One region of the Nocardia sp. NPDC050710 genome, then DNA from elsewhere that is predicted to be linked to it. Evidence: riboswitches for the same ligand, from Rfam matches in the RefSeq annotation. Region 1 holds a riboswitch; the other holds the start of a gene.
What was found. Region 1 has a riboswitch for thiamine pyrophosphate ahead of AB0H61_RS28465 (cytosine permease). Riboswitches for the same ligand answer to the same signal wherever they lie in the genome.

Region 1 (14,774 bases):
CAAGCCGAACTCACCGAGCGCGCCACCGCCGAGGCCGAACGGCTGGCGGGCGTGGATATGGCGGCGCACCTCGGGACGAAGCAGCGGGTCCGGGCGCAGGCACTGGCCGCGGTTCGATCGGGAATCGATACCGAGTTCGGCGCCTAGATGACGGGGGCGACCCGGGACCGGATCCTGGCCGAGGCGACGAATCAGCTACTGGATAAAGGGTATCCGGCATTCACCATGGCCGGTGTCCGCGATCGGCTCGGCCTGTCCAGCGGTAGCATGTTCCACGCATTCGGATCCAAGGCCGAACTCGCGGCCGCGGTGTACGTCGCGGGCATGCTCGACTATCAGGGCGCCATCCTGAACCGCATCACCGCGGCCGACGCGCCCGAACAGGCCGTCCGATCGCTGATCGACGGGCATCTCGGCTGGGTGGAGGACCATCGGCACTTGGCGCGATTCCTCTTCGCAACCCTGCCCGACGAGGTCGCCCGCTTCGCGAAACCCGATCTGGCACCGCACAATCAAACATTCTTCGAAGCGCTGGACCACCACTACACCGACCTGCTCGGCACCGCGCGCCCCGGCGGCCGATCCCACTATCCACTGGCACACGCCGTCTGCATAGGACCGGCACAGGAGTACTGCAGGCAGTGGATCCGCGGCACCGTCGAGGCCACCCCCCGCACCCTGTCACCTGTCTTCCAGAACGCCGCCCTCGCCGCCCTCGCCACCCTGGCGTCGCCGCACTAGCAGGGGTCGCCGTAGTATCGGCCGATTCTCGGGCGGATGTGGCGGAGCCGCTGGTCAGTGGGTGCCGGAAGCGCCAGGGCCGATGAGGCTGGTCAGTTCGCGCATGGGCTTCACCCAGGCGCAGCGACCCGCCAGGCCGAGGTCCTCGATGTTGAGCTGAGGCAGTTCTTCTGCGCGAGCGCAGGTTTCATACAGCATCCGCCACAGCGTCTTCTCCCACAGATGAATGTCACGGCGGGCGATGAGCCGGTCGATCGCGGTCCGCGAGCGCACCGGCGTGTCGAAGTCCGGCCGGGGTCGAGCGCGCGCCGATACCGGCACCCGCGGGGCGTCCCAGCGTTGCTCACGACACCAGGAAAGCCATCTGCCGACGGCGGCGCGGCGTGCGTTCCAGGTGTTGACCGTTCTTGGCCCCAGAGATTCCAGGGCCGCGCCGATTTCGTCGTCGGAGACCGAGTCCAGGGCCCGGCTGGGCGACGCGGGGTGGTGGCTGGGCGGCCTGTGGTACAGGCCGCGGGATGCGATCGTTCAGGGGGGAAGGCTTGGTGAAGATCGCCCGGGCGGTGGTCGGGGTCAGCGCGACGTCGGGCACGGCCCAGCTGCCCTGCCCCAGCGACAGCGCTCCGATCTTGCGGAGCTCGCGCCAGACCGCCACCCCTTTCGGCGGTGGTTGGCTGTCGGTCAGTCGCAACAGTCGCTGGCGTGGCCAGCCGGGGCGGATGTGACGGTGATCGGTGCGGGTCTGAGTGTGAGCAGGTTGGCACGCGACTCAGAGACAGGTGCGGGGGTGACCGAGGGTAGGCAGCAGGCGCAGGCAGGGGTGGGCGCCGGTTCGGACTGTGCGGTTGGGGTGGCCGGGACGGTGCTGACGGGTTGGGGTGTGGGTGCGCCGGGCAGTGGCCGTAGGCGGGCGGCGCGCACGCCGTTGGCGATGACGAACACTTCGGCGAGTTCGTGGATGAACACGACCGTGGCCAGCCCGAGGAGACCGGTGGCCGCGAGTGGCACCAGCGACACGACGATGGCGGCGGACAGTCCCATGTTCTGCAGCATGATCCTGCGGGCGCGGCGGGCGTGCGCCACGGCTTGGGGTAGGTGGCGCAGGTCGTGGCCCATGAGGGCGATGTCGGCGGTTTCGATGGCGACGTCGGTTCCCATGGCGCCCATGGCGATTCCGATATCGGCGGTCGCCAGGGCGGGGGCGTCGTTGATACCGTCGCCGACCATGGCGACGGTGCCGGAGCGCTCGCCGCGCAGTCTGGTGATGTGGTCGGCCTTGTCGGTGGGCAGCAGTCCGGCGTGCACATCGTCGATACCGACTCGGGCGGCCAGCGCGCTGGCGGTGCGGGCGTTGTCGCCGGTCAGCATCGCCACCCGCACCCCAGCGGCCCGCAGCGCGGCGACGGTCTCGGCGGCCTCGGGGCGCAGTTCGTCACGGATGCCGATTACCCCGATCACGGCGTGGTCGTGCTCGACGACGGCGACGGTGACCCCCGCGTCCTGAAGCCGGTCGACATCGCCCGAAAGGGCACCGGGCGTGATCCAGCCGGGTTTGCCGAGCCGGGCCACCCGCGCGTCGACGGCGCCTTCGATACCCGCGCCGGGCACAGTGATGACATCCTCCGCAGTCGCGACCGGAACGGGTGCGGCGGCCAGGATGGCGGCGGCGAGGGGGTGTTCGCTGCGGGCTTCGAGGGCGGCGGCGACAGAGTGGACCTGCTCGCGGGTGTGCCCGGGGGCCGACACGATTTCTACGACAGTGGGCTGGTTGCGGGTCAAAGTGCCGGTTTTGTCGAGGGCGACTGTGCGTACCGTGCCGAGCGTCTCGAGTGCGGCGCCGCCCTTGACCAGAACTCCGAGGCGGGTGGCGGCGCCGACCGCGGCGATGACGGTGACCGGGACCGAGATGGCCAGCGCGCACGGGGCGGCGGCGACCAATACCACCAGGGCACGCTCGATCCACACCCCGGGATCGCCGAGGATCGCGCCGACCCCGGCGATCGCGGTGGCGAGCACCATGACCGCGGGCACCAACGGCCGGGCCAGCCGGTCGGCCAGCCGCTGGCGGGAACCTTTGCGCTGCTGGGCATCCTCGACCACCCGCACGATCTTGGCCAGAGAGTTGTCCGCGACACTCGCGGTCGCTTCGATCGTCAGGGCGCCGTGAGCGTTGATCGATCCGGCGAACACCGCATCGCCGGGACCGACCTCCACCGGAATCGACTCCCCGGTCACCGCGGCGGTGTCCAAACTCGAACGCCCCTCGCGCACGATACCGTCGCTGGCGATGCGGTCGCCGGCGCGCACCAGCATCCGGTCCCCGACCCGCAATTCGGCCGGCGCGACGACGGCTTCGCCGTCGGCGCGTAGCACCCACACCCGATCGGGAACCAGGGCGAGCAGCGCCCGCAACCCTTGGCGGGTGCGTGCGAGGGAGTAGTCTTCGAGGGCTTCACTGATGGAGAACAGGAACGCCAGCATCGCTGCCTCGGCGAACTGGCCCAGGGCCAGCGCCCCGACCAGTGCGATCGTCATCAGTGTGCCCACGCCGATCCGTCGCCGCCACAGCGCCCGCAGCGTTCCCGGCACGAACGTCGCACCACCGATCGCCGCGGCGGCCAGGGACAGCACCGTCGCGGCCATCTCCGCTCCCGACCAGCCAGCGGCGAATCCGGCCGCCAGTGCGAGGCCCGCGGCAGCGGCCAGTTGCAGTTCCCGTACCTGCCACAATCGGTGCGGCTGCTCGGCGGCGGTGTCGTGATCGTCGGTGCCGCAGCACGCTTCGCTCATCGTCTGCCTCGCTCTCGTGTCGTCGTGGCTGGTTTCGGCGGGGTGCCCTCAGCAGCAGTCCTGGGTCGCCGCGTCCGGGCAGCACGCCGGATCCACGGCCAGCACAAGTCCCAGCAGGTCCCCCAGCGCAGCCGCGATCCGGGAGTCGGCGAGCTCGTAGCGGCTGCGCCGCCCCTCCGGCACCGCCACCACCAGCCCGCAGCCCCGCAGGCAGGCCAGGTGATTGGACAGGATCTGGCGCGAGACCCCGATCCGGTCGGCCATCTCCGACGGATACGCGGGCCTCGCGCGCAGGCTCAACAGGATCTGGGTGCGGGTCGAATCCGACAGCGCGTGCCCGAACCGGGCCAGGGCATCGGTGTGCAGTACCGGCAAGGTCTCCATACGTCAGATAGTACATATTAATCTGTATTCATGGAATATTGGATTATTGTTGTCGGGGCGGTAGCGTGTCCGCCGTGCTGGCCGATAGCCGATTCGTCCTTTTCGCCCGGAATGTAAACCGATGACCGCTGCGGCCCTTACCATCTCTCGGCGGGCGCGGATCGTGACCACCGTCGTCGCGGTGGTCGTCGCCGCGCTGCTGTTCACCGCCGCCCGCGACGGCGGCACCGGTCGCGGGAGCGCGTCGGCCGCCGAGCCTGCGGTGGTGCGCCCGGACAGCCACCGGCTCTCCACCGCGGCCGACGGGCGGGTGACGCTGGTGGAGTTCTTGGACTTCGAGTGCGAAGGCTGCCGGGCGATGTTCCCGGTCATGGAACGGCTGCGCGAGCAGTACCGCGACCGGGTCGGTTTCGTAGTGCGGTACTTCCCCCTGCCCGGGCATTTCAACGCCGAGCGCGCCGCCCGTGCCGTCGAGGCGGCCGCCGCGCAGGGCCGGTTCGAGCAGATGTATCGGCGCATGTTCGCCGACTTCGACGAAGGCCTGGCCCTGGGCGTACAGGGCACCCCACCTTATTTGTCAACGACACTGAGATCACCATCGACAGCTACGACGACCTCGCCGCAGCTCTCGATTCCGTACTCTCCTGAATCGTCGATATCACGGCCGGTTGTCAGCAGGCTCTCGCCCACCGAATCACGAACGCGAAAACCGTTCCCTACCAGCTCACTACGCTATATCGGCCCGAAATTCGGCCGATACCACGGCGACCCCTGGCATTCCAGCCCGGCTTCGTACTCACGGTGTGAGTCGGGATCGGTTCTGGTAGTGGCAGCGTCGGGCGCGACGCTGGTGTCGGCGTAGAGAGCACATCGATGATCAATCGTTCGGCCAGGGCGGGCTTGGTGGCGAAACTCAGCATCCTTCCCTCGGTTCGGGCGGGTCTCCACCCGCCCGAACCGAGCCCCGCTCATGCCGGTGAACCCATCGAACTGTTCCCGTCACCGGTCAACGGCTATGCCGCCGAACACGGCCACCGCCAATGCAGTTGTGCCCCAAACAGACACAACCTGATCACGCGGTGACCACCCCACTTCCAGCGCCCGACCAGCAGCATCGAACGATCACGAGTCCGGCTGGAGGATTAAAATGACGATGTGCAGCGCGCTGCGGTGACCGATCCTTCGCGTGTCGTTGTTCTCGGGTCCGGGTTTGCGGGTCTGTGGGCGGCGCTCGCGGCGGCCCGGCGGCTCGACGAACTCGGTGTGGCGGACGGAACCGTCGAAGTCACGATGATCAGTTCCACGCCGTACCACGACATCCGCGTGCGCGACTATGAGACCGATCTGAGCCCGTCCCGTATCCCGCTGAGCGCTCTTCTTGATCCGGTCGGAATCAAGCACATCATCGGCGAAGTGACGGCGATCGATGCTGTGGCGCGGGTCGTGGAATCCACCGCGGGCGCTCACGGCTACGACCGGCTGGTGCTCGCGGTGGGCAGCCAGGTGGTCAAACCCGATATTCCTGGCCTGCGGGAGTTCAGTTTCGACATCGACACCCATGACGCGGCGACCAGACTGCAAGCCCACCTGCGCCGGCTTGCCGAGGGCCCCGCCGACCCGGCGGCCGCGACGGTAGTCGTCGTCGGGGCAGGTTTGACGGGGATCGAAGAGGCGACTGAACTGCCCGCGATGCTCGCCGACGCCTTTGCCGCGCGTGCCGTCGCACCGCGGGTCATCCTGATCGACCGCAACCCGTTCGTTGGCTCGGACATGGGCGCATCGGCGCGACCGGTCATCGAGGCGGCACTGGCCTACGCCGGGATCGAGACCAGGCTGGGCGTCGGGGTCGTCGCCATCGACGAGCGCAGCGTGACGCTCTCCTCGGGTGAAGTGGTGACCGCCGCCACCGTCGTCTGGTGTGCCGGCATGCGGGCCAACCCGCTGACCGCAGATTTCGGGGTCGACCGTGACCGGCTGGGTCGACTCCCCGTCGACGATTATCTGCGGGTCTGCGGTGTGCCCGGGGTATTCGCCGCCGGTGACGTCGCCGCCGCGAAAATGGACGACGAGCATATGTCGGTGATGTCTTGCCAGCACAGCCGCCCGATGGGCCGATGGGCGGGATACAACGTCATCGGCGATCTTCTGGGCGAGCCCGTGAAGCCATTGCGGATCCCTTGGTATGTCACGGTTCTCGATCTGGGACCGGCCGGCGCGGTGTATACCGAGGGCTGGGACCGCCGCGTGGTCGCGTGCGGGGAGGCGGCCAAGGACACCAAGCGCGCCATCAACACCCGGCGTATCTATCCTCCGTTGAGCCGCGACCGCGACGCATTGCTGGCCGCCGCCGCGCCCGAACTACAGGCCGCGCCCGAGCGCGGACCCGAGTCCACCCATTGACTACCAATCGCGCTGATGGGTAGATAATCCGACAGGGTTGAGCGTGAGCTATGTGGAGGCGGATGTGCAGGTGGGGGACGTGCTCGTTGGACGCAGGAATTCAGACGAGTGGGCTGCGGTCAAAGTACTGGCAGTCGACAGGTGGCCGGATGAGCGCCAAACGCTCCATTGCATGATGTACCGGCCGACCGCCGAACGTCCCACGGCGGCGACGCTCGGGTCACTGGAGGTACTCGCCTATCACACACCGATGAGCGCCCAGGCATTTCAAAATGGGTGGGAGGTGCTCTGCACCTGTCCGGTGACGCCGCAGGACCTCGTCGGGTTCCATGAGTATCTGAAGCGGCTCGACTTCAGGCGATATCTCGAGGTAACCGGACAGGATCTTGATACTGTTGTCGCACAAGCCAACTCACACTTTGCGGCTGGTGGCGTGTTGAACGATCAGCAACGACACCAGGAAGCCATTGCCGAGTACACCAGTGCTGTTGAGCTGTTTCCACTCTTCTACGAGGCCATCGACAACCGGGCGTTCAGCCATATGAATCTGGGTAACTTCCAATCCGCGCTGGACGATTTCCAGCACTCGCTGCGGTTGTTCCCGGAGGGTGAAGCAGCCAACTTCAGCAGCGGCGAATGCCTGCTCAGGCTAGGCAGATTGGGCGAAGCAGAGGTGATCTTCCAAGCAGGCGCGGTCTATTCGACCGATTACCGGGAATTGCACCAGAAGTTCCTCGACCTGGTACGCGAGTTGCGTGCGGAGAACGGCAGCTAGCGCGCCGATAGCTGGAGTTATTAGGCTAGACCAGTACCGAATCCTTGTCAGTCGGAGTCGAACTCGTCGGCTCGGCGGTCGACTTGCGACTCGAGCGAGCACCCGCAGAACCAATGTTCGATCTCGTCCACCTCACGCCACCCGGTCGGCTCGGCCATACGGATGCGGTCACGGGTGATGTGGACCTTGGTAATGCCACCACATTCGTGCAGCAGGATCAGCTCGAGGCTGGGGGACCGGTCGACCTCCATTTCCGTCAGCATCCGCTGGAGATCGAGGAAGAGCCGATCCTCCTTGGAGTCGTAGAACTTTCGCTCGAATCGGGTGGCGATCGGGAGGCTCGGCTTACCGTTGCGGGTCGTACCGAAGTGCAGTTCAGGGAGCCTGCTCGGCTACGCAGCCACCGTTCGCGCGGTCGAGATCCGGCCGACTGCCCAGGCCATCGCCACCGCGGCAAGGAAGGACAGCAGCGACGCGCTCATCCACGGCTGCTTGGTGAAATGCAGCCACTCCTGCACGTGCACCCAGAAGTCGGTCCAGACGCCCGCGTCGCCGGGATTGATCAGCTGGTAGACCGAGAGTCCCACCAGCCAGGCGAGGATCATGCCCCAGCGTGACGGTGCGTCCGCCGCGGTATTCCACTCGCCCTTGGCGCGGAGGAAGAAGTCGGCGACCAGGACGCCGAGCAGCGGTACGAAGACCGAGCCGATCAGGCCGAGGAAGCCGAAGTAGTCGTCCATCCGCAGGCGCAGCGCGAGCAGGGTGATCAAGACGCCGAGCCCGATGCAGAGGATGCGGCGGTCGATGCGCGGCGCCAGGTTCTGGATCGAGACAGCGGTGGAGTAGACATTGGCGAAGGACTGATCGGCCTCGCGCAGCACCAGGATGAAGAAGAACACCCCGCCCAGGGTGACGCTCAGAAACGGCCCGTATGTTCCGTCACCGGTGGCCAGCGCCAACGCGAACAGACCCAGGATGTAGGCCACGATCTGGGTGATCGCGTAGGCCCCACTGGCCGCGCCGAATGCCGCGCGGGTACTCCGGGAGTGCCGGGTGTAGTCGGCGGCCACCGGCACCCAGGAAATCGACACCGCCAGCGCCGCGTCCGTGGCGATCCAGAACAGACTCCAGTCGACACCGAACGGGCCATTACCCTCCGGGCCGGGATTCGTGGTCAGATCCGGCAGTCCCGCGCGGAAGAACTGGATGTAGAACCAGATCAGCGCGATCGCGACACCCACCGTCACGAACCGGCGCAGCATCCGCACCGAGCCCAGCGGCCAGATCGTCAACACCGTGGTGAGCACGCCCGCGACCACCACATACAGCCAGTGCGGACCGCCTTCGAACAACTCCTCGGCGGCATTCCCGATGACGATCAACTCGAAGGTGCCCCACCCGATCAGCTGCGCGATATTGAGCACGGTCGGCACATAACTCAACTTCGCGCCGAACAGACCGCGCAGCAGCATCATCGCGGGCTTACCGGTCCTCGATCCCGGCACCGCCGCCAACCCCAGCATCAGCCCGCCGACCACGGTTCCGATGATCATCGCGAGAATGCCCGCGGCAATCGAGATCTGCGCCGCGCCCTCCGCATTCGGCGCCAACACCGTGTACGCCCCCGAGAACGCGAACAGGCTCACACCCAGATTCGCCCAGAACGCACTCTGATCCCAGAACGACAGCACCTTCGGCGCCGGTTGATCCAGTGTGAGCGGGGCCTCGTGCCCGGTACTTTCCACGGTCGACGCAGCCATGCCGCAACTCGCTCCCTACGCCGGCATTACCCGGACAGGTTCGGGCGGTCGGCGGAGCTTCGGGCCCGCCCTCTCGGCCCGGCCGTGCCCGAGCTCCCGCGTGGGGGGTTATCCGGGCGAATAGTACACGCGTACGACAATCCGACTGACCGGCATTCGGCGTTCGCCCGGGCCGGGGGATTGGACGCACTATCGCGAACCGACCCGTTACCCGGTGACAGTGACGTCATTCGTCCGAGCCGGGTGCGCCCGCGCCTGCGCTCGATGTCGCGGCGTCTGTCCAGGCGGCGAGTTGATCGAGGGTCTCCAACGTGCTCGGATGGTCCGCCCCGAGGACATTGCGCTGGACGGCCAGCAGCTCGGCATAACGATCGCGGGCTGCCGCGGCGTCACCGGTGCGGCCGGTCCAGGTGGCGAGGTTCTCCCGAGCGAGGAGGGTCTCGTAGTTCGCATCGCCGAAGATGCGCACGCGCACTTCGAGCAGTTCGCCGAACAGATCCCTGGCGACAGCGAAGTCGCCGCCCCGGCCACACCAGTAGGCCAGGTTGCCCTTGGCCACCAGCGTCGCGGGATGTTCTGTGCCGGAGACCCTTTCGCGAAGCGAGAGCACCTCACGGTGCAGCTGGACGGCGGGCTCGATCTCTCCTGCCTCTCCGGTCCACCATGCCAGATTGCCCATGGCCCACAATGTGTCCGAATGTTCGGCACCCAACTCCCGGATGCAGATCGGGACCAGTTCGGCGCAGAGCCGATGTGCGGCGGCAGGGTCACCGGACTCACCGATCCACCGCGCGTACTGATCGCGCACCCGCAACACGTCATCCTGGGTGGCGCCGAGGACACGCTCCAAGACGGGCAGGAGCGCGGTGTATCGATCACGCGCCCCGACGATATCTCCGGTCTGGCCGATATGGAAAGCGAGGTCCGCCCGAATTCGGAGTACATCGGGATGTTCCGGTTCCGAGAGGGCCAGCTGCAACGGCAGCAGGTCGGTCAGCATCGACACCGCACGTTCGCTATCTCCCGTCTGCGCCACCCAGTTCGCGAGTTGCACTCGCCACTTGAGCGTTTCGCCGTGATCCGGGCCGAATATGCGCGTGCAATCCTCGACGAGCGCGGCGAACATATCCCTCGCCGCATGCGGATCACCCGCGTCGCCGGTCCAGCGGGCAAGCCGAGCGCGGGCGGCCAGTAGCTGGGTATCCGTCGGCGGCAGCGCCTCTTCGAACGCCACCAGCCAGCCTGCCCAGGAGGTGCGATTGTCGATCGCCCGCCGCCTCGCATCGCTCTGATCGAGGAATTCCACTGCGCGGGAGGCATTTCCACTCGCGAGGAAATGTCGCGGCGCCGCCGTATGCGCGTAGGCGTCGATATCGGACCCGGTCAAGTCCGTCAGCGCGGAAACGAGAACCTGATGCGCATCGAGCAGAACCGTAGGCTCCGGCGCGGTGGCGGCGGCCCGCACCAGCGGCTCGATGAAGGTCGAATGCGCGAGACCTACCTGCTCGTCTTCCTGACCGGGATGCCCCCGCGCCACCAAAATGCCGAGGTCGACCACGATGTCGCGCAACTGCGGCTGCGATACGGGCGGTCCCAGCCGGTTGAGCGCATCGGAGATCAGCCGAAGCGGTGCGACCGGACCGGGCCCGACCGCCGCGAGCAAGGCGACCATCCGGCCTACGGTGGTCGCGTGCACAGAACGCCGAGCGGCGGTTCGGAAGCGTTGCGCCACCAGGAAGCCCAGATCCACCGCGCCAGGCGCCCGGTCGAGTGACCAGTCGACTTCGGCGATGAGCCGGGGGATCAGCCATCCGCCGCCGCCGACCTCGGCGGCCTGTTCCGCGAGTGCCCGATCCAGATCCGACGGCACACCCCGGTCGGCGATCGCCAGTTCGCGCAGAACTTCCGAGAGCGATGGCGGTTGGACCGGGAATACCCGCGCGTGCGCGAGCTCAGGCCGAGCCTCGACTCCGGTGCCGGAACGGATACCGACGACGACACGGACATGGTTGAGCCTGTCGTCGGTCGTCAGCGTGGACACCGCTGCGATGAGGCCGTCCCGGTTGCCGGTTTCCGGCTGATCGAGTCCGTCGATCAGGATGCGAATGCGGCGACCCGGCATTCTCAGTCGCGACAGCGGTCGTACGACTCCGATTTCGAATGCGCTGAAACGGTCGTAGTCGGTCAGCTCCTCTTGCACCGACCGCTGCGCGGCGCGGAATTCATCGCCGTACCGTTCCTGCAACTGCGCCGTCAACTCGGCGATCACCGTCTCGACGGTGCTCGCCACGTCGAGGAAGATAGCCGCCGACACGAACTCCGAGGTCAGCGAATCCAGCGCGCCGGTCAGACCGGGGCGGATGAGCAGCGACATGATCGTCGACTTCCCCGCTCCGGCAGGACCGACCAGGGCCTGCAGCCGGTCGCCCGCGGATTCCACCATCGCGACAAGGGTTTCCTGAACCGCGATCGTCGCCGATACGGTACGGACCAGATGGTCGACCAAACCGGCTGCGGGCCTACCGATTACGGCATCGTTCAGGCGTGCGCGGTTCGGCACCAGCCACAGCCCGAGGTCACCGCGGCGAACCTGGGTGCCGTTGAAGGACAGATGCCGGGGCGTCTGCCATTCGCATGCGGCATTGAGTTCGGGTGTCAGATCAGCACACAGCAGATTGGTGCCGCTGTTCTTCAGCCCGGTTTGGAACGTTCGCAGCAGCGTGCGGGTGAAGCATCCGTCGTAGGCATTGCCGTGGTCGGAGGCGACGAGCAGTTCCATCCGCCCGGCGGCCTTCTCCAGAACCTTGACCCACCGGCTACCCGCACCGAGTGCTCCGGTTCCCGCCTCGCATGCGTCGACCAGCACGACCAGCCCGTCCAGCGATCGAGTCTGGCTCAATTGCTCGGCTACCACGTTGACCAGATGAAGGCCGACATCGGAGTCCAGCGGCTGCGCCGAATCGCTTGCGAGCAGATAGAAGTCGTCCTCGTTCATGGTGAATCCGTGGCCGATGAACGCGATCAGCAGCGTCGCGCCCGCCTCGTCCGCGCGCCGGAAGGCCGCCTTCACGTCGCGCTTGAGTTCGCCGATTGTCGGATCCAGTACCGGCCCGTCCTCGACGGGCAGCCATCGGCCTGCCGTGCTCAGAGCCGCGGACAACGAACCCGCGAGCTCCGAGGTGAACCCGAGCCGCTGAAAGTGATCACATTCGCACCCGATAACCAGCGCCAACCTGTCGGCCATAGGTGAAACTATCGGGGACAACGTCACAGGAAACAACCGTGTCGGCCGACGCCGACGGTTCGAAAGGGGTCGGACGTTGGCAACAGTCGTCCTCGTCCACGGGATCGCCCAGGAACAGGAATCCGCGGATACGCTCGAAGCCCAGTGGCTGCCCGCCCTGGCGGGCGGAATTCGCACGTCCGGTCATACAGAGTTGGCGGATCGACTGTGGCGCAACGGTTTACCGGGCGATATCTCGGTCCGCATGGCGTTCTACGGTGACTCGTTCCTGGCAAAGGGCGCGCAGGGCACGGCGGTGGGAGATCTCGACGAGGAGCAGCTCCATCTCATGGAGCAGCTCGCCGGAGAGTGGTTGCAGACGGCGGCCGAGCACGCGGGTGACGACCGGGATCGATCGACCGCACGGCGACTCACGACACCGCTCCCACCCGACGCTCGGGCACAGGGACCGAAGGCCGCGCTTCGACCGGCCCTCAATGGCTTGGTCAGACTGCGGTGGTTCGCGCCGCTCGGGATCGGGCTCGCCGAGAAGTTCGTCTTCCGGTCCCTGTCCCAGGTCGCCCGCTACTTCACCGACGAATCGGTTCGGGCACACGCGCAGGACCAGGTTCTCGCCCATGTGGGTCCCGATACCCGGATCGTGATCGCGCACTCGCTCGGGTCGGTGGTCGCCTACGAGGCACTACACCGCACAGATCACAATGTCACGCTGCTGACCATGGGGTCTCCGCTCGGCCTGCGCACTGTCATCTATGACCGGCTGCGGCCGCAGCCCACCACCGTTCCCAAATCGGTTGTCGGCTGGAGCAATCTGGTCGACCGCGATGACCTGGTCGCCGCCCACCTCGATCTCGCACCGTACTTCCCGCCCTTCCCCGGCGCCGACATCACCCCGATCACCGCCGAATCGCTCGACAACGGTGCGAAACCCCACGACTCCAGACACTATCTGACCAAGAAGGTCACCGGCGAAATCGTCACGAACGCCCTTGTGCGGTAACGCGTACCACGATGCTGCGTGCCGCCGCGATTCGAGTAGTGCCGTTGCTCCGAACGAGTGGAAAATACTCGTGACAGCCTCCCGCATCGCGCGGATCATTTGATCGGAGTAGGCGATGCGATGTCCCGGAACGGGATTCGCACCCCGATCTGGAGGTAGTAGCGATGTTCCCGACCCGTAGACACTTGTCGATGTCGATCGCCGGAGTGGTTGTGACCGCGGTCGCCACGCTCGGCGCCGTTCCGTTCGGCGGCACCGCATCCGCGCAAGCACCGGCCAAGGTCTTCACCTGGAATCACGATATGCACGAGGGGGACTGCACCATGTTCCACGGTGCGAGATGGGTGTTGAAGCCCGATGGCACTGCCCACTTCACCGCCAAGGTCACCAGTAGCGACGACAACGACGCATGGCTGATGTGGGCGGAACTGGAAGATGCCAACCGGCGGTATCTGGGCAACATCCTCTCCCACCAACTCGACGGTGAATTGGCCAAATTCATACAGAACCTCCCCGACAGCCGTCAGCAATACGACTTCTGGCCCCACGGCACCTTCGACCCCGGACTCTTCTCCCGAATCGAGCATATGAGTCTGCGCGCGGCCTGCTGACTGCGCCGGGAATCCGCAGCAGGACGACTGCGGGGCTCCACCAGGGGCGGCGATGAGCGAGCGTAGCATCCGCACTGCGGGTTCCCGGGGTGGCTTGCCGCCCGGGAACGCACCCCCACGATCCGTCTGACGGGATCAGTCCAGATGGGCTGACAGCAGCCAGGCCGGAACCGACTTACGGCCACCGGGCTCGTCGCGCATACCCTCGAACCGGAAACCCACGTCCTCCGGCAACACCGCAGGCAGATTGCCATGGATTCGCGCGGGCCTGATCTCATCGATCACCCAGTACTGCGATACCACCTCGCGGAGCTCGTCGGCAGTGACCGGCGATGGCCCCGGTTCAGGCACTTCGGGCAGGGCGGCCCGGTCGAACACCAGCACGAAATACGCCGCGCCCGGCGCGGCGGCGCGCACAATCGACTGCTGATAGCCCTCCCGCGACTCGACCGGGATCGAATGGAACAGCGTGCTGTCGACGATGGTGCCGAAACGCCCGTCGTAGCCGGTGAATGCGGCGATGTCGGCGACCTCGAAGGAGGCGTTGATCAGGCCGCGCCTGGCGGCCTCAGCGCGGGCCAACTCGACCGCGGTCGGCGACAGATCCAGGCCAACGGTGGTGAAACCCCGCTCGGCCAGATACAGCGAGATCGCCGCTTCCCCGCATCCGACATCGAGGACGTCGCCATGGAATCTGCCCTGCTCGATCAGTGCGGCGAGTTCCGGCTGGGGTTCCCCGATACTCCACGGCGGCTTGACGCCCGGCCCGAACGGGCCCCCTGTACCTCGGTAGATTTCTTCGAATTCGAAATCATGAGGGGTAGTCATAGCCCACGAATATCATCGAACCTGATAAATCTCGGGGACGTGGCCCACGACGCGCTCGGACTGTTCAGGAGCCGGTGTGCGGTTGTCGGCACGAACCGGGTTGCCGAACCGCAGGTGGGATGCCGCGCGCCAGGGTTGCGGATGCTCGATCTTGGCCGCGCCCAGCCATGGCCCGCGACATCGATTCGCCCGCTCTGCGCGACCTGGCCGGACGCATCGGCTCCCAGCTGCACCGGCTGGC
Region 2 (14,774 bases), on a different contig from region 1:
ATCCGCGATATCGGCGCGGGAGATCTTCAGCGTGAGCCCCTTCGCGTCGGCCGGGAAGCCGCGGCGGAAGCTGCCGGTGCGCGGTCCGTCGGTGAAGGCGCTCGGCCGCACGATGGTCCAGTCCAGATCGCTCGCCAGGACGAGCTCCTCCTGCTTCACGTGGTCGTTGTACGCCTTGCGCAGCAGCATCCCGAACAGCAGGTACTTCCACAGGAAGTTGAGGTTGCCGCGGCTGTCGCCGACCCCGAGGCTGCTCTGGCAGATCAGCCGCTTCACCCCGGTCCGTTGCATCGCCTCGACGACCGCCTTGGTGCCGGCGAAGCGAACCAGGCCCTTGCGGCCGTCGCCGAGCGCGACGATCACCGCGTCCTGACCGGCCACCGCCCGCTCGGCCGCGTGGGTATCGAACACATCGCCCTCGACAATGCGCAGCCGCTCGTGGCGCTGCGCGATGCCGGCGGCGTTGCGGGTGAAGGCCGTCACCTCGTGCCCCTGCTCCAGCGCCTGCTCGACGACCAGACGACCGACGGTACCGGTGGCTCCGAAGACTGCGATTTTCATGGTTTCTCTCCCTGTGTTTCAAAGCTGTTGAGCTGTTGGTGAATCCAGTACATCAGCGGAGAGAGCCCCGAACCATGGTCGTGCGTCTCGCGGACATAAGCGAGTGTCCATGGCCGGAAAACGCCTCGCGGCCCGTGCCCCGGAGACCGGGTAACGGGCCGCGCTCGACGCTGCGAAAACCTAGATGACCTGCGAAAAGAAGCGACGGATATCGCCGACCAGCAGTTCGGGCGCCTCGTGCGCGGCGTAGTGTCCGGCCGCGTCGTTGGGTCCGCCCGCGGGAATTCCCGGATCGTAGGAGTTCCAGCTGACGATGTTCTCGTGGTCGCGCTCGGCGAAGCGGCGGATGGACTGGAAATCACCCTTGAACATGGCCAGCCCGATGGGCGTCGTGGTCGGTTGCTGCGGCTGCTCGGCGGTGTGGGCGTCCTCGTAGTAGAACCGGATGGACGAGCCCGCGGTCCCGGTCAGCCAGAGGATGGCGACATTGCCGAGAATGAAGTCGAGATCCAGGCTCGCACCGAAAAGCTGTGCGTTCCAACCGAGTAGACCCACCGGCGAATCGGCCAATGCGAAGGCCAACGTTTGCGGCTGCTGGCTGTGCAGCGTGTTGAAGGCCATCTTGTTGTCGTGGAACCACTGCAGGTGCCCCAGCGCCGCCATATCCTCGCCGGATAGACCCTCGAACTCGGCCGGATCACCGGACGGGAACGAATACAGCTGCGTCACATGGATTCCCAGCAACCGGTCCGGTGCGATCCGGGCCATTTCGGGGGAGATCATCGAACCGGCATCGTTGCCGATCGCGCCGAACTTCTGGTAGCCGAGGCGGGACATCAGTTCCAGCCAGGCTCGGGCGGTGCGGTGACGATTCCAGCCGGTGCTGCGGGTGGGCCCGGAAAAGCCGAAGCCGGGCAGCGAGGGGATCACGACGTGGAAGGCGGGCGCATCCGCCGATTCCGGTTCGGTCAGTGGCGCAATGATATTCAAAAATTCGAGAATGGTGCCCGGCCAGCCGTGGGTGAGGATTGCCGGTGTGGCGTCGGGCCGGGACGAGCGGATGTGCAGGAAATGGATGTCCTCGCCGTCGATCTCGGTGGTGAACTGCGGCAGTGCGTTCAGCCGCGCCTCCAGCGCTCGCCAATCGAATTGCTCCAGCCAGTACCGGGTGAGGCTCTGCACCCGATTGTTGGACACCCCGTAGGCGTCGCCGACGCCGGGGAGTTCGTCGGGCCACAGTGCCCGGTGTAGCCGGTCGGCCAGGTCGTCGAGCTTCGTCTGCGGGATGTCGATGCGGAAGGGCTTGATGGCGTTCATGTTCGGACTCCTAGCGAGGCTTGGGAAGTGCGGCCCGCGCGGATGGGCGCGGGCCGCGATGACGATGTCAGCGGTACTGGGTGAAGAACTTCGCGATCTCGTCCGCCATCAGTTCCGGCGCCACATGGTGCAAGTAGTGGGTGTACACGTTGTGCGTCTGCCACGAGACGATGTTGTGGTCGCGTTCGGCGAAGCGCCGGATGCCGTGGAAGTCGCCCGCCGAACCGGACAGCGCCAGTGGCACCGTGGTGGGCTCGGTCGGGTGCTGCGCCTGCGCCTTCTCGAAGTAGTGCCGGATCGCCGAACCCGCGCTGCCGCTGAACCAGTGGATCGCGATATTGGTCAGCACGAATTCGTTGTCCAGATCCGGGCCGAGCAGCTGGCTGTTCCAACCCACCAGGCCCGCGGGGGAATCCATGATGGCGTGTGCCAGCGTCTGCGGCTGCTGTGACTGCAACACGTTGAAGCCCATTTTGTTCTTCACGAACCAGTCCAGCGTGGCCAGCGACTGCTGCTCGTCCTCGGTCAGGTCGGCCAGCTCCGCGGGGTCGCCGGTCGGGAACGAATACACCTGCGTAACGTGCACGCCCACCACGCTTTCCGGCGCGACCCGGCCGACCTCCGGGGAGATCGAGGAGCCGCCGTCATTGCCGACCGTGCCGTACTTCTCGTATCCGAGGCGCCGCATCAGTTCGGCCCAGGCGTTGGCGATCCGGGTGTCGTTCCAGCCCGCCTCGGTGGTCGGACCGGAGAAGCCGTAACCCGGCACCGAGGGGATGACCAGGTCGTAGCCCGCGGCGGTCAACGGCTCGATGACACCGAGGAATTCGACGAAGGTGCCCGGCCAGCCGTGGCTCAGGATCAGCGGGAAGGCGTTGTCCGCTGCCGACTTCACGTGCAGGAAGTGGATGTCCTGCCCGTCGATCTCGGTGCGGAACTGCGGGTAGGCGTTCAGCTTCGCCTCGACGGCTCGCCAGTCGAAGCCGCCGCGCCAGTAGTCGACGAGGTGCCGCACCCGGTCGACGCTCACGCCGTAGGTGTCGCCCGAACCGGGGATCTGGTCGGCCCAGCGGGTGCGGGCCAGTCGGTTCTGCAGGTCGTCCAGGTCGGCCTGCGAGATCTCGATGCGGAAGGGGCGGATGGCGTTGGCGGTCATAACGATCTCCTCGTTTGGAACGGAATCTTTCGTTCTGTTTGAACAGTATCAGAACGGATCATTCCGTTTCAAGTGTTAGTCTGATTTCATGCCGAAGACATCCGATGCGCCAGCTCAGAAGGGTTTGCCCGGCCGCAAGGCGCAGGCGGCCCGCAATGACAGCCTCATCCTCGAGGCTGCCCGCGCGGTATTCCTGGCCGACGCCAACGCCCCGATCTCCGCCGTCGCCGAGCGCGCGGGCGTCGGCATCAGCGCGCTGTATCGCCGCTACCCGAGCAAGGAGGTGCTACTGCGCACGCTCTGCCACGACGGGCTGCGCCGCTACAACGCGGAGGCCGACGCCGCGCTGGCGGAAGAGGATGGCTGGCAGGCACTGGTCGGGTTCCTGGAGCGCGTGGTCGACGTCGACGTGCACTCGTTGACTGTGCATCTGGCGGGCACCTTCACCCCCGATGAGTCGATGCTGCCCGATGTCATGCACTCGGGCGAGGCGACCGAGGAGTTGGTGCGCCGCGCGCATGCCACCGGTCGGCTGCGTCCCGAAGTGAACTCGCAGGACCTCGGCCTGGTCCTGGAGGCCTGCGCGGCGATCGCCATGCCGGATGCGACTCGCACCGCCCAATTGCGCCGTCGCACATTGGCTTTGCTCGTCGCCGGTCTCGCCGCGGACGGTGATCTCCCGGGCCCCCCACCGCAGACGGGTGAATTCGCCTGGCGATGGGAGCGCCGCGACTCCTGAGCGGACCGTGTCGATCCACCGCCTCGGCCGATCGCACGCGATAGCCTGGCGGCACTTACCGAAACGATGCCCGGCTCCGGGCTTTCCGCCGATGAATTTCGCGGCGCCGGGGCGTCTGCACAGCGAGGTATACCCACGTCTGTCAACGCAAAGGGCTGACTATGAACTGGACACTCGAAGTCGTGATCGTGCCGGTCTCGGATATCGACCGCGCCAAGGAGTTCTACTCGGAGAAACTGGGTTTCGCGATCGACCACGACACCGTGATCAGTGCTGACATCCGCATCGTGCAGCTGACCCCGCCCGGATCCGGGTGCTCCGTCGTCATCGGCAAGGGCGCGGTCCCGAAGATGGAACCGGGTTCCATCCAAGGGCTGCAATTGGTTGTCCCCGATATCCGCAAGGCGCACGCCGAATTGGTCGCCCGCGGAGTCGAGGTCGGCGATGTCCAGGTGCTGGGCCAGAACCCCACTCCGACACCCGACCCGCTCGACAACGTCGGGTTCCTCTTCTTCAGCGACCCGGACGGCAACGGCTGGGCCGTGCAGCAGATCTCCAGCCGCGCCTAAGCTCACCCCTGAGTCAGCGCGAGCCGAGGAGGAGGGTTTGGGTGCTGCGGCCGAGCGGGCCCTTCTCGTCGAAGAGCGTGGACTCCGCGAGGCCGATGCCGTGCGGCTGCGGATAGGTGACGGCGTCGAGGCATACCCATTCGCCCACCGGCTGCCGGTGCAACGTCACCGTCAGATCGGTGTTGATGAACAGGTAGCGATTCCAATCCAGCACCGCGCTGACGCCATTGCCGGAGTCCGCGGCGGCCAGCGTGCGCTCCAGCGGGCTCGGGGTGGTGCCCGCGACGACCGGATACTTCAGCCGGATCCAGCAGATCGCGGGGCCCGGTTCGGTGAAAGCGCCCGTCACGAACCGATATTCGATCGCGGTGTGGAAGCCGACCGGCTGCGTGGACGGGAACGGTGCGGGCTCCGGCGCCTGGTCGGGGCCGGGGCGGGTGCCGCTCGGCAGAATGCCTTCGGGGAGTTCGAGTTCCGGGTCGGCGAGTTTGAAACGCCAGGCGTTGGCGGTCATGACCGGGCCGCGGTCGGTCGAGAGCGTGGCCTGGATCAGTTCGACACTGCGGCCGGGGCGGACCACCCGGGTCTCGACGGTGAGCGGCTCCAGCGGCACCGGGCCCAGGATCTCGACCGCGACCCGGCCGACCTGGAATCCCTCCCGCGGCTCGCAGCGCTCGATCGCGTGGCCGAGTAGCGCCGAGGGCGGACCCGCGTGCTGGGCATCCGGCGACCAGGGCCCACGGGTCAGCTCGGTGGAGATGAACCGGTTCGGGTTCCCCGGATCGGGCAGGTAGAAAGCGTCGGTCACGGTTGTCGTCCGTCCCTCGGACCGGCGGCTCTGCCGGTCGGTGGTTTGTTCGTTCGGTTAACGATTCTGCCTGGACGGTACTCCGGGCCGAATCGGGCTCCGGTCCGCCCCGGAGGCTGGTCGCACCCGCTGTTATCGCGGTGGACCCGCGAACCGTCGCGGGCTTCGGGCTCAGGCCCGGCCGAACGCCAGCGCGACATTGTGCCCGCCGAAGCCGAACGAATTGTTGATCGCACGGACGCCCTCGCGGCTGCCGCCGCACTGAACTAACCTATCGACGTTCGCGATCCCGGGCCGCGCTGTGCGGCCCGGGATCGCGGAAACGGTTGCGTCGCGATCAGGAAACGACCGGCAGGTAGACCTGACCACCGGCTCCGGTGAACTCGGCGGACTTCTCCGCCATACCGGCCTCCAGCGCTTCCACGTCCGTAAGTCCTTGCTTCTCCGCGTATTCCCGCACATCGGCGGAGATGCGCATGGAGCAGAACTTCGGTCCGCACATGGAGCAGAAGTGCGCGGTCTTGGCGGGCTCGGCGGGCATGGTTTCGTCGTGGTACTCGCGGGCCGTATCCGGGTCCAGGGACAGTGCGAATTGGTCGCGCCAGCGGAATTCGAAACGAGCCTTGGACAATTCGTTGTCGCGGTCCTGGGCGTGCGGGTGGCCCTTGGCGAGGTCCGCGGCGTGGGCGGCGATCTTGTAGGTGATCACGCCGACCTTGACGTCATCGCGGTTGGGCAGGCCCAGATGCTCCTTCGGGGTGACGTAGCAGAGCATCGCGGTGCCGGCCTGGGCGATGATCGCCGCGCCGATGGCCGAGGTGATGTGATCGTAGGCGGGCGCGATATCGGTGGCGAGCGGGCCGAGGGTGTAGAAGGGCGCCTCCTCGCACAGCTCCTCCTCGAGCCGCACGTTCTCCACGATCTTGTGCATCGGCACGTGGCCGGGGCCTTCGATCATCACCTGCACGCCATGGGATTTCGCGATCTTGGTCAGTTCGCCGAGGGTCCGCAGCTCGGCGAACTGGGCCTCGTCGTTGGCGTCGGCGATGGATCCGGGGCGCAGGCCGTCACCGAGGGAGAAGGTGACGTCGTACTTCGCGAGGATCTCGCAGAGCTCCTCGAAGTGGGTGTACAGGAACGATTCCTGGTGGTGGGCCAAACACCACGCGGCCATGATGGATCCGCCGCGCGAGACGATTCCGGTGACGCGCTTCGCGGTGAGCGGCACGTAGCGCAGCAGCACGCCCGCGTGCACGGTCATATAGTCCACACCCTGCTCGCACTGCTCGATCACGGTGTCGCGGTAAATCTCCCAGGTGAGCTGGGTCGGATCACCGTTCACCTTCTCCAGCGCCTGGTAGATCGGCACGGTGCCGACCGGCACGGGGGAGTTGCGCAGGATCCACTCGCGGGTCTCGTGGATGTTCTTGCCGGTGGACAGATCCATGATGGTGTCCGCACCCCAGCGGGTCGCCCACACCATCTTCTCGACCTCCTCGGCAATGGAGGAGGAGACGGCCGAGTTGCCGATATTCGCGTTGATCTTCACCAGGAACTTCTTGCCGATAATGGTCGGCTCGAGCTCGGGATGCTTGTGGTTGGCGGGGATCACGGCGCGACCCGCGGCCACCTCGTCGCGCACCAGCTCGGGCGTCACGCCCTCGCGCGCGGCGATGAACCGCATCTCCGGGGTGATGATGCCCTGCCGCGCCCAGGCCAGCTGGGTCGGCGGTCCCTCGACCTGCGGCTTGTCCCAGCCGTCGCGCAGGCCGGGCAGACCGGCTTCGAGATCGATGGTGGCCGTCTCGTCGGTGTACGGGCCGCTGGTGTCGTAGACGTCGAAATGCCCGCCGGTCGTCAGATTGATCCTGCGCACCGGAATCCGCAGGTCGTCGACCTCTCGGTAGTGCTTGACGCTGCCTTCGATCGGGCCCGTGGTCACGGTGTCGACAGGTGCGGTTGTCATGGATTTCCTCCCTACGCCGGCATTACCCGGTCAGGTTCATACGGTCGACGGCCCGTTAGCCGTCCTCTCAGCCCGCTGGTGCGAGCCCCCGTTGGCGATGTGAATTTTCCCGCCCGACCATACCTGCCCACCTCGGGCGCCCGCCCGATGATCGGAGGATGCGCCGATTCGCCACCGCCGAGCACCTACACCGGCTGGTCGATTCGACAACCGGCCTATCGTGCGGCGGGCACGCGACGGGCGTGGACCGCCCTGCGGTGCAGTCCGCGGGCGGTCCGAGCGCGAGGTCAGTCGGCGTTGTAAGCGTCGCGCATGGCCTGGACGTCCAGCTTCTTCATGCCGAACATGGCCTTGGTGGCGCGGGTGACGGCGGCCGGGTCGCCCTTGAACAGCTCATTGGCCTCGACCGGCCAGATCTGCCACGGTACGCCGTACTTGTCGTTGAGCCACCCGCATTCGATCTCCTGGCCGCCGTCGGCGAGCAGCGCCTCCCAGAGGCGGTCGACCTCCTCCTGGCTGTCGCAGTTCACCAGCAGCGACATGGCGTGCGTGTAGTGGTATTCGCCGCCGCCGTTGATGGCGGTGAACCTCTGTCCGTTGAGCTCGAAGTCGACCACCATGGCCAGGCTGGACTCGCGCGGGCCCGCCTCGCTGTAGTACTGCACATCGATGATCTTGGAATCGGAGAAGAGCGAACAGTAGAACTCGGCGGCCTCCTCGGCCTGGGTGTCGTACCAGAGGTTCGTGACGATCTTCTGCATAACGGTCTCCCGGTTGTCGGCCTGTGCCTGCATCGATGGTGACGCCTCGGAAGCGGGGAATTCATCGCTTCCGCACTGAATGGTGGCTTACCGGGAAAGGGCCGAGCCCCGACCGGTCCGGTTCCGGGCGGGGCTCGGCATTCAGGCGGCCCGATATTCAGGCGGTTCGGCGTTCGGGCGGCCCAGCGTTCGAGCAACTCAGCTTTCGTGCGGGCCGATCGGGAAACCGAGGGCGCCGAAGGTCGCGTTGAGGTTGATCTCGATCTGGCTGACCAACGCGTTGAAGTCGGCGAGCATGGAGACAACATTCTCGGTGCGGCAGCCGATCTGGTCCGTGGCGTTCGGGGCCAGGCGCGACTTCAACCAATTGAAGGTGTCCGCCATACCGAGCGACGGCAGGCTCAGATGTTCGCTGAGATGGTCGCGTTTGTAGACCACCGACGCGCCCGCCGCGCAATACTGTTGCGCCAGAAGATCATTGGTCCACACCGGCACCGCCTCGTCGAATACGCCCTGGTAGAGGAAGATCGGCGTGGTGGGGGTGTTGCGGCCGAGTACGGTCGCGTCGAAGACCTCCGCTATCTCCGGCACCGCGAGGAATTCCGGTATCGGAATCGTCAGCAGCCGTTGGTAATCCACGAACATCATGCTCAGCGCGTTGCGCGGCAGGCACTGCGCCTGGGTCCGTTCCATCAGTGCCCGGCCCTCGGGGGTCAGGTAGCGATCGGAGGCCTCGCGGAATTTCGGGTAGGCATTGCGCAGCGAGGAGATGCCGATGCCGATCAGGCTCGAGAACAAAGACCCGTTGACGTGCAGTAGGGATTCCACATCCGAGACCGGTGCGCCCATGGCGGCGCCCTTGACATTCAACTCGGGCGCGTAGCTCGGCTGCATCTCGGCGGCCCAGCCGGTGCCCATGCCACCACCGGAGTAGCCCCACAGGGCGACCGGGGTGTCGGCGCCGTCCAAGCCGAGCGGTTCGAAGCGTTCGGCGGCGCGGATACCATCGAGTGTCATGTAGCCGGGTTCCTCGGCCGCGGCCAGATGCCCGTCGAGTCCCTCGTAGTCGGGGATCGAGATGGCCCAGCCCTGGCTGATCAATGCCGCCAGCGCGATCAGTTCGCTATTGGAGTGGATCCCCTCCGCGCCGGGTAGTCCCGCGCCCTGCTGGAGTACGAATGACGGCGCGCATGCCGGGCTGGCGCTGTCGTAGTAGAACTGCAGCGATACCAGCGGCCGGGACCGGTTCGGGTCGGCGCCCGCGGGCAGTACCACCGTGGTCACCGCGACCGCCGGTTGCCCGAACAGGTCGGTGGTGCGGTACAGCAGCTGCCAGGAGCGCACGTTCAGCGGCAGCAGTGTGAGCACGGCGAGACGGACCTCGCGTGACCGCAGAATATCGCCCGGCTCGCGGGTTTCGAAGCCCTCGGGCGGTCGATAGAACGAATCCTGTTGCGGCAGTGGGACCGCGATGGCCGGAGGCGCGGTGATGCCACCCGCCAGCAATGCGGTGGTCGCGGTGACGGCCATGGTCACCGCGGCTGCCACGGCCCGGATGCCCCGACGATGTATGCCGGTCGGATCCCCTTTGATCACAGACACGTCCGTCCTTCCTCATCGACGTGACAGTGATTACAGCACGATGCCATATTACGAACAAGATGCCTTGTTGAAATGGCTCCCGCTAAAGTCGTGTGATGACCCGCAGCAAATCCGCCGCGCGGCCCGCCCCGGCACCGGCGCGGCGCCGGATCCGTGGCCTCGACGCCGAGCAGCGCAGCGCGCAACGGCGTCGCCAACTGCTCGACGCCGCCACCGAACTATTTGCCGAGCACAGCTTTTCGGGCACATCGATAGAACAGATCTGTCAGCATGCCTATGTCGGCACCAAGGGTTTCTACGACCACTTCGAGAGCAAGGAAGCGTGCTACATCGCCCTGCTGGAACAGATCACCGCGCAGATCCAGCAACGTGTCGGCGAGGCGGCCGCGGCGGCCGAAGCGGAGGGGTCGGACTGGTCGCAGCGCTCGGCGGTGGTGGTCTCTGCGTTCGTGCACGCCATCGCGGACGATCCGCGTCTGGCAAAGGTGACTTTCGGTGAGGCGGGCGGTATTTCACCGGTGGTGGAGCGCCAGCGGCGCGGCAATCGACGCTGGGCGGCGGCCTTCCTGGATCGGCAGTGGTCCGGTGCGACGGCGGGCGAGCCCGATCACGCCCGGATGGCCTTGGCGCTGGCCACCATCGGTGGCATGTTCGAGCTCGTCGCGGATTGGCTGCATCATCACGACGACGGGGGTGCGCCGGATGCGGCGGAGAGGTTGATCGAGGATCTGACGGTATTCCTCACCGTCATCGATGCCGGGCGGTCCGGGGCGCGATAAGGCGGTCCGTCGTGCACCGGGCATCGTTGCGGCGGAGCATATTCGGCGCGGAAGGGTCGACCAGCGTGCGCATCCCGCCCGGGGCTGCGCGAGACCGGTCGACACTGTCGCGGATCGGTTACTTGGCGGAGCCGGTGTTCAGGAGGTCCAGCAGACCGACCAATACGCCCGCGCCGGGCGAACACGTCGGCGGTTGGCTGGAAGTGCATCCGGAACCGGTGTTCGGGTTCGCCGATGCCGCCGTGGCCGCGATGAGCTGACCGGGAACTAGTACGGCGCTGATGACCGCGATTCCCGCGAGAGCGCGCTTCATGTGAATCCTTCTGTCCTACTGCCCGGGCACTCGCCCTCCTCCGATCACAGACTCTATTAACTGGTCGATCGTCCAAGAAGCCACCGATTATGTGGGCCCGAATTCTGTGGGCTTCACCGCGATTCGTGTACGGGCCGGATCCTGCCGCGCACTTCGCCGAGTCCGATGCGTCGCCGTCCTGGGCCGGGGGCCGATGCGGTGATGACCACCTCGTCGCCGTCCTCGAGGAAGGTCCGGGTGTCGCCGTCCAGAGTTACCGGTTCCGAACCGCCCCAAGACAATTCGATGAACGAACCGCGCTGGTCCGGGGCGGGGCCGGAGATGGTGCCCGAGGCGTAGAGATCACCGGTGCGGGTCGCGGCGCCATTGGCGGTGAGGTGAGCGAGCATCTGCGCGGGAGACCAGTACATCCTGGAGTACGGCGGGTGTGAGACGACCTGTCCGTTCCACCGCACGGTGAGCTCGATATCGAGGCCCCATTTTTCGGATTCCCGCAGGTACGGAAGGGGTTCGGGGACCTGATCCGGCAGCGGCACCCGCGCCGAATCCAGCGCCGCGAGCGGCGTGACCCAACCCGCGAGTGAGGTCGCGAAGGATTTGCCGAGGAACGGTCCGAGCGGTTGATACTCCCAGGCCTGGATATCGCGGGCGGACCAGTCGTTGACCAGGGCAACGCCGAATACGTGGTCGGCGAATTCCGCGGTGTCGATGGAGGTTCCGAGCTCGGACCCGACGCCGATCACGAATCCCAGTTCCGCTTCGATATCCAACCGGCGCGACGGGCCGAAATCCGGTGCGCCGGAATCGGTCCTGCGCTGCCCGCGGGGACGAACGATATCGGTGCCCGACACCACCACGGTCCCCGACCTGCCGTGGTAGCCGACCGGCAGATGCCGCCAATTGGGCAGCAGCGGTTCGGAATCCGGCCGGAAGAGCCTGCCGAGATTGGTCGCGTGGTCGATACTCGCGTAGAAGTCGACATAATCGGCGATCCGCACGGGCAGCAGCAGTTCCACCTCGGCCGGCCGGTGGATGGCCTCGACATGGATATCCCGGTCGACGAGCTCACGCAGCTGTTCGCGTACCTCCCGCCACCGCCTCGGACCGCGGGCGAGGAAGGTATTGAGGTCGCGGCTCGCGAAATCCGGATCGTTCAGCGCCACCGACAGATCGATGATGTGATCGCCGAGGCGGGTGCACACCCGCGCGCCGGTCCGATGGTCCGTCCCGCGCGGCACGTACACCCCGTAGGGCAGATTGTCCGGGCCGAACAGCGAATCCGGCGGCACCTCGACGCGGGTCAATGTGGTCCCCGGCCGGACCAGGTCCACGCGTAGCGGGAATCCTCGCAGGCCAGCGCGCCTTCGCCGAGTTCCAGTGGGCGGAAGGTGTCGACCATGACCGCCAACTCGTCGAAGAATTCGATTCCGATGCTGCCCTCGTAGGCCCCGGGCTGCGGGCCGTGTGCGTATCCGCCCGGATGTACCGACACCGAACCCTGGCCGATGCCGGAACCCTTGCGCGCCTCGTAATTTCCGCCGCAGTAGAACATGATCTCGTCGGAGTCGACATTGGAGTGGTAGTACGGCACCGGAATCGAGAGCGGGTGGTAGTCGACCTTGCGCGGCACGAAGTTGCACACCACGAAGTTGCCGCCCTCGAAGGCCTGGTGAGCGGGTGGAGGTTGGTGGATGCGCCCGGTGATCGGTTCGAAATCACCGATATTGAAGGTGAACGGGTAGAGGCAGCCGTCCCAGCCGACCACGTCGAACGGGTGCGTCGCGTACAGCATTCGGGTGCCGACCACCCGTCCGCCCGGCCGATGCTTGACCAGCACCTCTACGTCGGCGCCGGTTTCGACCAGCGGCGCCCGTGGCCCGTGTAGATCCCGCTCGCAGTACGGCGCGTGTTCCAGCAGCTGACCGAATTTGGAGAGGTAGCGCTTCGGCGGGGTGATGTGACCGGATGCCTCGATCGCATAGGCGCGCAGGGGTTCCGGTCCCGCGGGTAGCCAGCGGTGTGTCGTCGCCCGCGGGATGAGCACCTGATCGCCCTGGCGCGCGGGCAATTCCCCGAAGACCGTCTCCACCACGGCGGATCCGGCCTCCACATACACCAGTTCATCGCCGATCGCATTGCGGTACAGCGGTGACGCTCCCTTGGCCACCACGTAGGAGATTCGTACGTCGGCATTGCCGAGTAGCAGCCGCCTGCCGGTCACCGGGTCCGTACCGGCGGGGATGTCCCCGGGGAACAGGTCGTGCAGTCGCAGATGCCGGTGGCGCAGTGGATGATTCGGCGTGGTGGTTTGATCCGGTAGCTCCCAGACCGTCGAATCGACGATCGCCGGTGGCAGACCCCGGTGATAGAGCAGCGAGGAATCCCCGGAGAATCCCTCCTCGCCCATCAGCTCCTCGTAGAAGAGTTTGCCGTGTTCGTCGCGGTGCTGCGTGTGCCGCTTGGGCGGCACCGATCCCACCTGCCGATAGAACGCCATGACCGCACCTCCCGCCAGTTCGCTGGTCGGATTGTCGCCCTCCATCCTAGTAATGGGCACACTCGAATGACCGGAAAATCAGGGAGTCGGGCGCGAAATATGTCAGGATTTCGGCGTGATACTCGGCATTCAGCCGGAGGATTCGGCGCGGTGGCGAAAAACTGTCAACCTACGCCTCGCGCAGGGCGCGGTAGACCGCGGAGCCGACGAAGGCGCCGAGGCTGCGCGGATCCCACGCGCCGTTATCCGCGAGCAGGGTCCGCACCGCGCCCTCACCCGCCGAGACCCAGAGCTCCACCAGCGCCGGAAGCTTCCGGTCGGCATCGTCGGTGCCCCAGGCGCGCAATGTCGGGCGCAGCAGGGTGGTGCATCGTTCGACGGCGAGCGCGCGGCCACGGCCGAACGAATCCGCAACGGCGGGATCGGGATTGCCGTACAGCAGACGCCAGGCGTCCGGGCGGGCGGCGGCGATCTCGAGCAGTGCCTGGAAGCCCTCGACGAAGACGGTCTCGCCCGCGTCGACGGTGCGCTGCGGCGTCGCCTCCAGCAGGCCGCTGATCAGGTGGTCCTCCTCGCGGCGGATGAGTTCCTGGATCAGCTCGACCCGGTCGGCGAAGCAGGCGTAGACCACCGGGCGGGTCACCTGCATGCGCTCGGCTACCGCGGCGATGGTAACGGCGGCGATGCCGTGTTCGACGGCGATGGCCAGCGCGGTATCGAGGACCTGCGGGCGGCGGCGCTCGGGGCCGAGATGCTGCGCTCGCTGACGCGGTTGCGCGACCTGCTCGATACCCATGCGGACCAAGATATCAGTGCTCACGCGCAGTGGTGTCCCGGAGTTCTCGCAGGTCGTGCGCGTCATGATCAATTTCCTACGCCCGCGAACAATAATGCTACAGTCACGAATGAAGTCGGCCGGGAGACGCCGTGGTCGGCTGACAGCTTCGTGCGATCTGCCCCATCAGTCGCCCACGCCGTGCCACGCCGAGGAGGTCCGATGTCCGAAACCCTGTTCAACCCCAAGACCTGCGAGTTCGCCGAGTTCGACGCGGAGACCCGCAGGCTGTTGCGCGCCACCGTGGAATGGTTCGAGACCCGCGGCAAGGCGATGCTCAAGAGCGACGACCGGGACCGGATCTGGTACTCGGACTTCCTCGATTTCGTCAAGCGCGAGCGGATCTTCGCCACCTTCCTGACCCCGGCCGCCGAAGCGAACGGCGATCCGAACAAGCGCTGGGACACCGGCCGGATCGCGATGATGAGCAAGATCCTCGGCTTCTACGGCATGTCCTACTGGTACGTCTGGCAGGTCACCATCCTCGGGCTCGGCCCGATCTGGCAGAGCGAGAACAAGGCCGCCAAACAGAAGGCGGCGGCGCTGTTGGATTCCGGCGAGATCTTCGCCTTCGGCTTGTCCGAGAAGGATCACGGCGCCGACGTCTACTCCACCGATATGGTGCTCGAGCCCGAGCGCGACGGCGGATACACCGCCACCGGCAGTAAGCACTACATCGGCAACGGCAACCTCGCGGGTATGGTGTCGGTCTTCGGTCGCCGCGCCGACAAGCCGATCATCGACAGCTCTACGGCCCTGGAAACCAAACCGACGCAGGACGATTACGAGAGGTATCTGTTCTTCATCGCGGACAGCAAGCACAAGAACTACAAGCTGCGCCGCAATGTGGTCGACAGCCAGATGTACGTGG

Region 2: it holds a riboswitch for thiamine pyrophosphate, as region 1 does, so the genes downstream of both, thiC (phosphomethylpyrimidine synthase ThiC) here and AB0H61_RS28465 (cytosine permease) in region 1, are expected to answer to the same signal.

The regions. Positions count from the first base shown of each region.
Region 1 covers NZ_JBFAHV010000020.1:121,959-136,732, forward strand. Annotated here, with positions in the region: gene AB0H61_RS28415 (crotonase/enoyl-CoA hydratase family protein) at 1-147, shown strand, start outside; gene AB0H61_RS28420 (TetR/AcrR family transcriptional regulator) at 148-741, shown strand; gene AB0H61_RS28425 (hypothetical protein) at 796-1,014, opposite strand; gene AB0H61_RS28430 (Chromate resistance protein ChrB) at 1,085-1,396, opposite strand; gene AB0H61_RS28435 (heavy metal translocating P-type ATPase) at 1,423-3,531, opposite strand; gene AB0H61_RS28440 (metalloregulator ArsR/SmtB family transcription factor) at 3,580-3,915, opposite strand; partial or broken gene AB0H61_RS28445 (DsbA family protein) at 4,037-4,563, shown strand; gene AB0H61_RS28450 (FAD-dependent oxidoreductase) at 5,086-6,315, shown strand; gene AB0H61_RS28455 (tetratricopeptide repeat protein) at 6,359-7,090, shown strand; gene AB0H61_RS28460 (hypothetical protein) at 7,138-7,341, opposite strand; gene AB0H61_RS28465 (cytosine permease) at 7,483-8,850, opposite strand; TPP riboswitch at 8,846-8,960, opposite strand; gene AB0H61_RS28470 (tetratricopeptide repeat protein) at 9,077-12,094, opposite strand; gene AB0H61_RS28475 (hypothetical protein) at 12,171-13,094, shown strand; gene AB0H61_RS28480 (DUF6294 family protein) at 13,286-13,705, shown strand; gene AB0H61_RS28485 (class I SAM-dependent methyltransferase) at 13,841-14,533, opposite strand.
Region 2 covers NZ_JBFAHV010000010.1:76,833-91,606, reverse strand. Annotated here, with positions in the region: gene AB0H61_RS19275 (SDR family oxidoreductase) at 1-561, opposite strand, end outside; gene AB0H61_RS19270 (epoxide hydrolase family protein) at 742-1,878, opposite strand; gene AB0H61_RS19265 (epoxide hydrolase family protein) at 1,946-3,034, opposite strand; gene AB0H61_RS19260 (helix-turn-helix domain-containing protein) at 3,123-3,773, shown strand; gene AB0H61_RS19255 (VOC family protein) at 3,935-4,342, shown strand; gene AB0H61_RS19250 (thioesterase family protein) at 4,356-5,150, opposite strand; gene thiC (phosphomethylpyrimidine synthase ThiC) at 5,488-7,116, opposite strand; TPP riboswitch at 7,111-7,216, opposite strand; gene AB0H61_RS19240 (VOC family protein) at 7,404-7,910, opposite strand; gene AB0H61_RS19235 (lipase family protein) at 8,076-9,479, opposite strand; gene AB0H61_RS19230 (TetR/AcrR family transcriptional regulator) at 9,575-10,258, shown strand; gene AB0H61_RS19225 (hypothetical protein) at 10,377-10,571, opposite strand; gene fahA (fumarylacetoacetase) at 10,685-11,875, opposite strand; gene AB0H61_RS19215 (homogentisate 1,2-dioxygenase domain-containing protein) at 11,872-13,068, opposite strand; gene AB0H61_RS19210 (TetR/AcrR family transcriptional regulator) at 13,238-13,864, opposite strand; gene AB0H61_RS19205 (acyl-CoA dehydrogenase family protein) at 14,066-14,774, shown strand, end outside.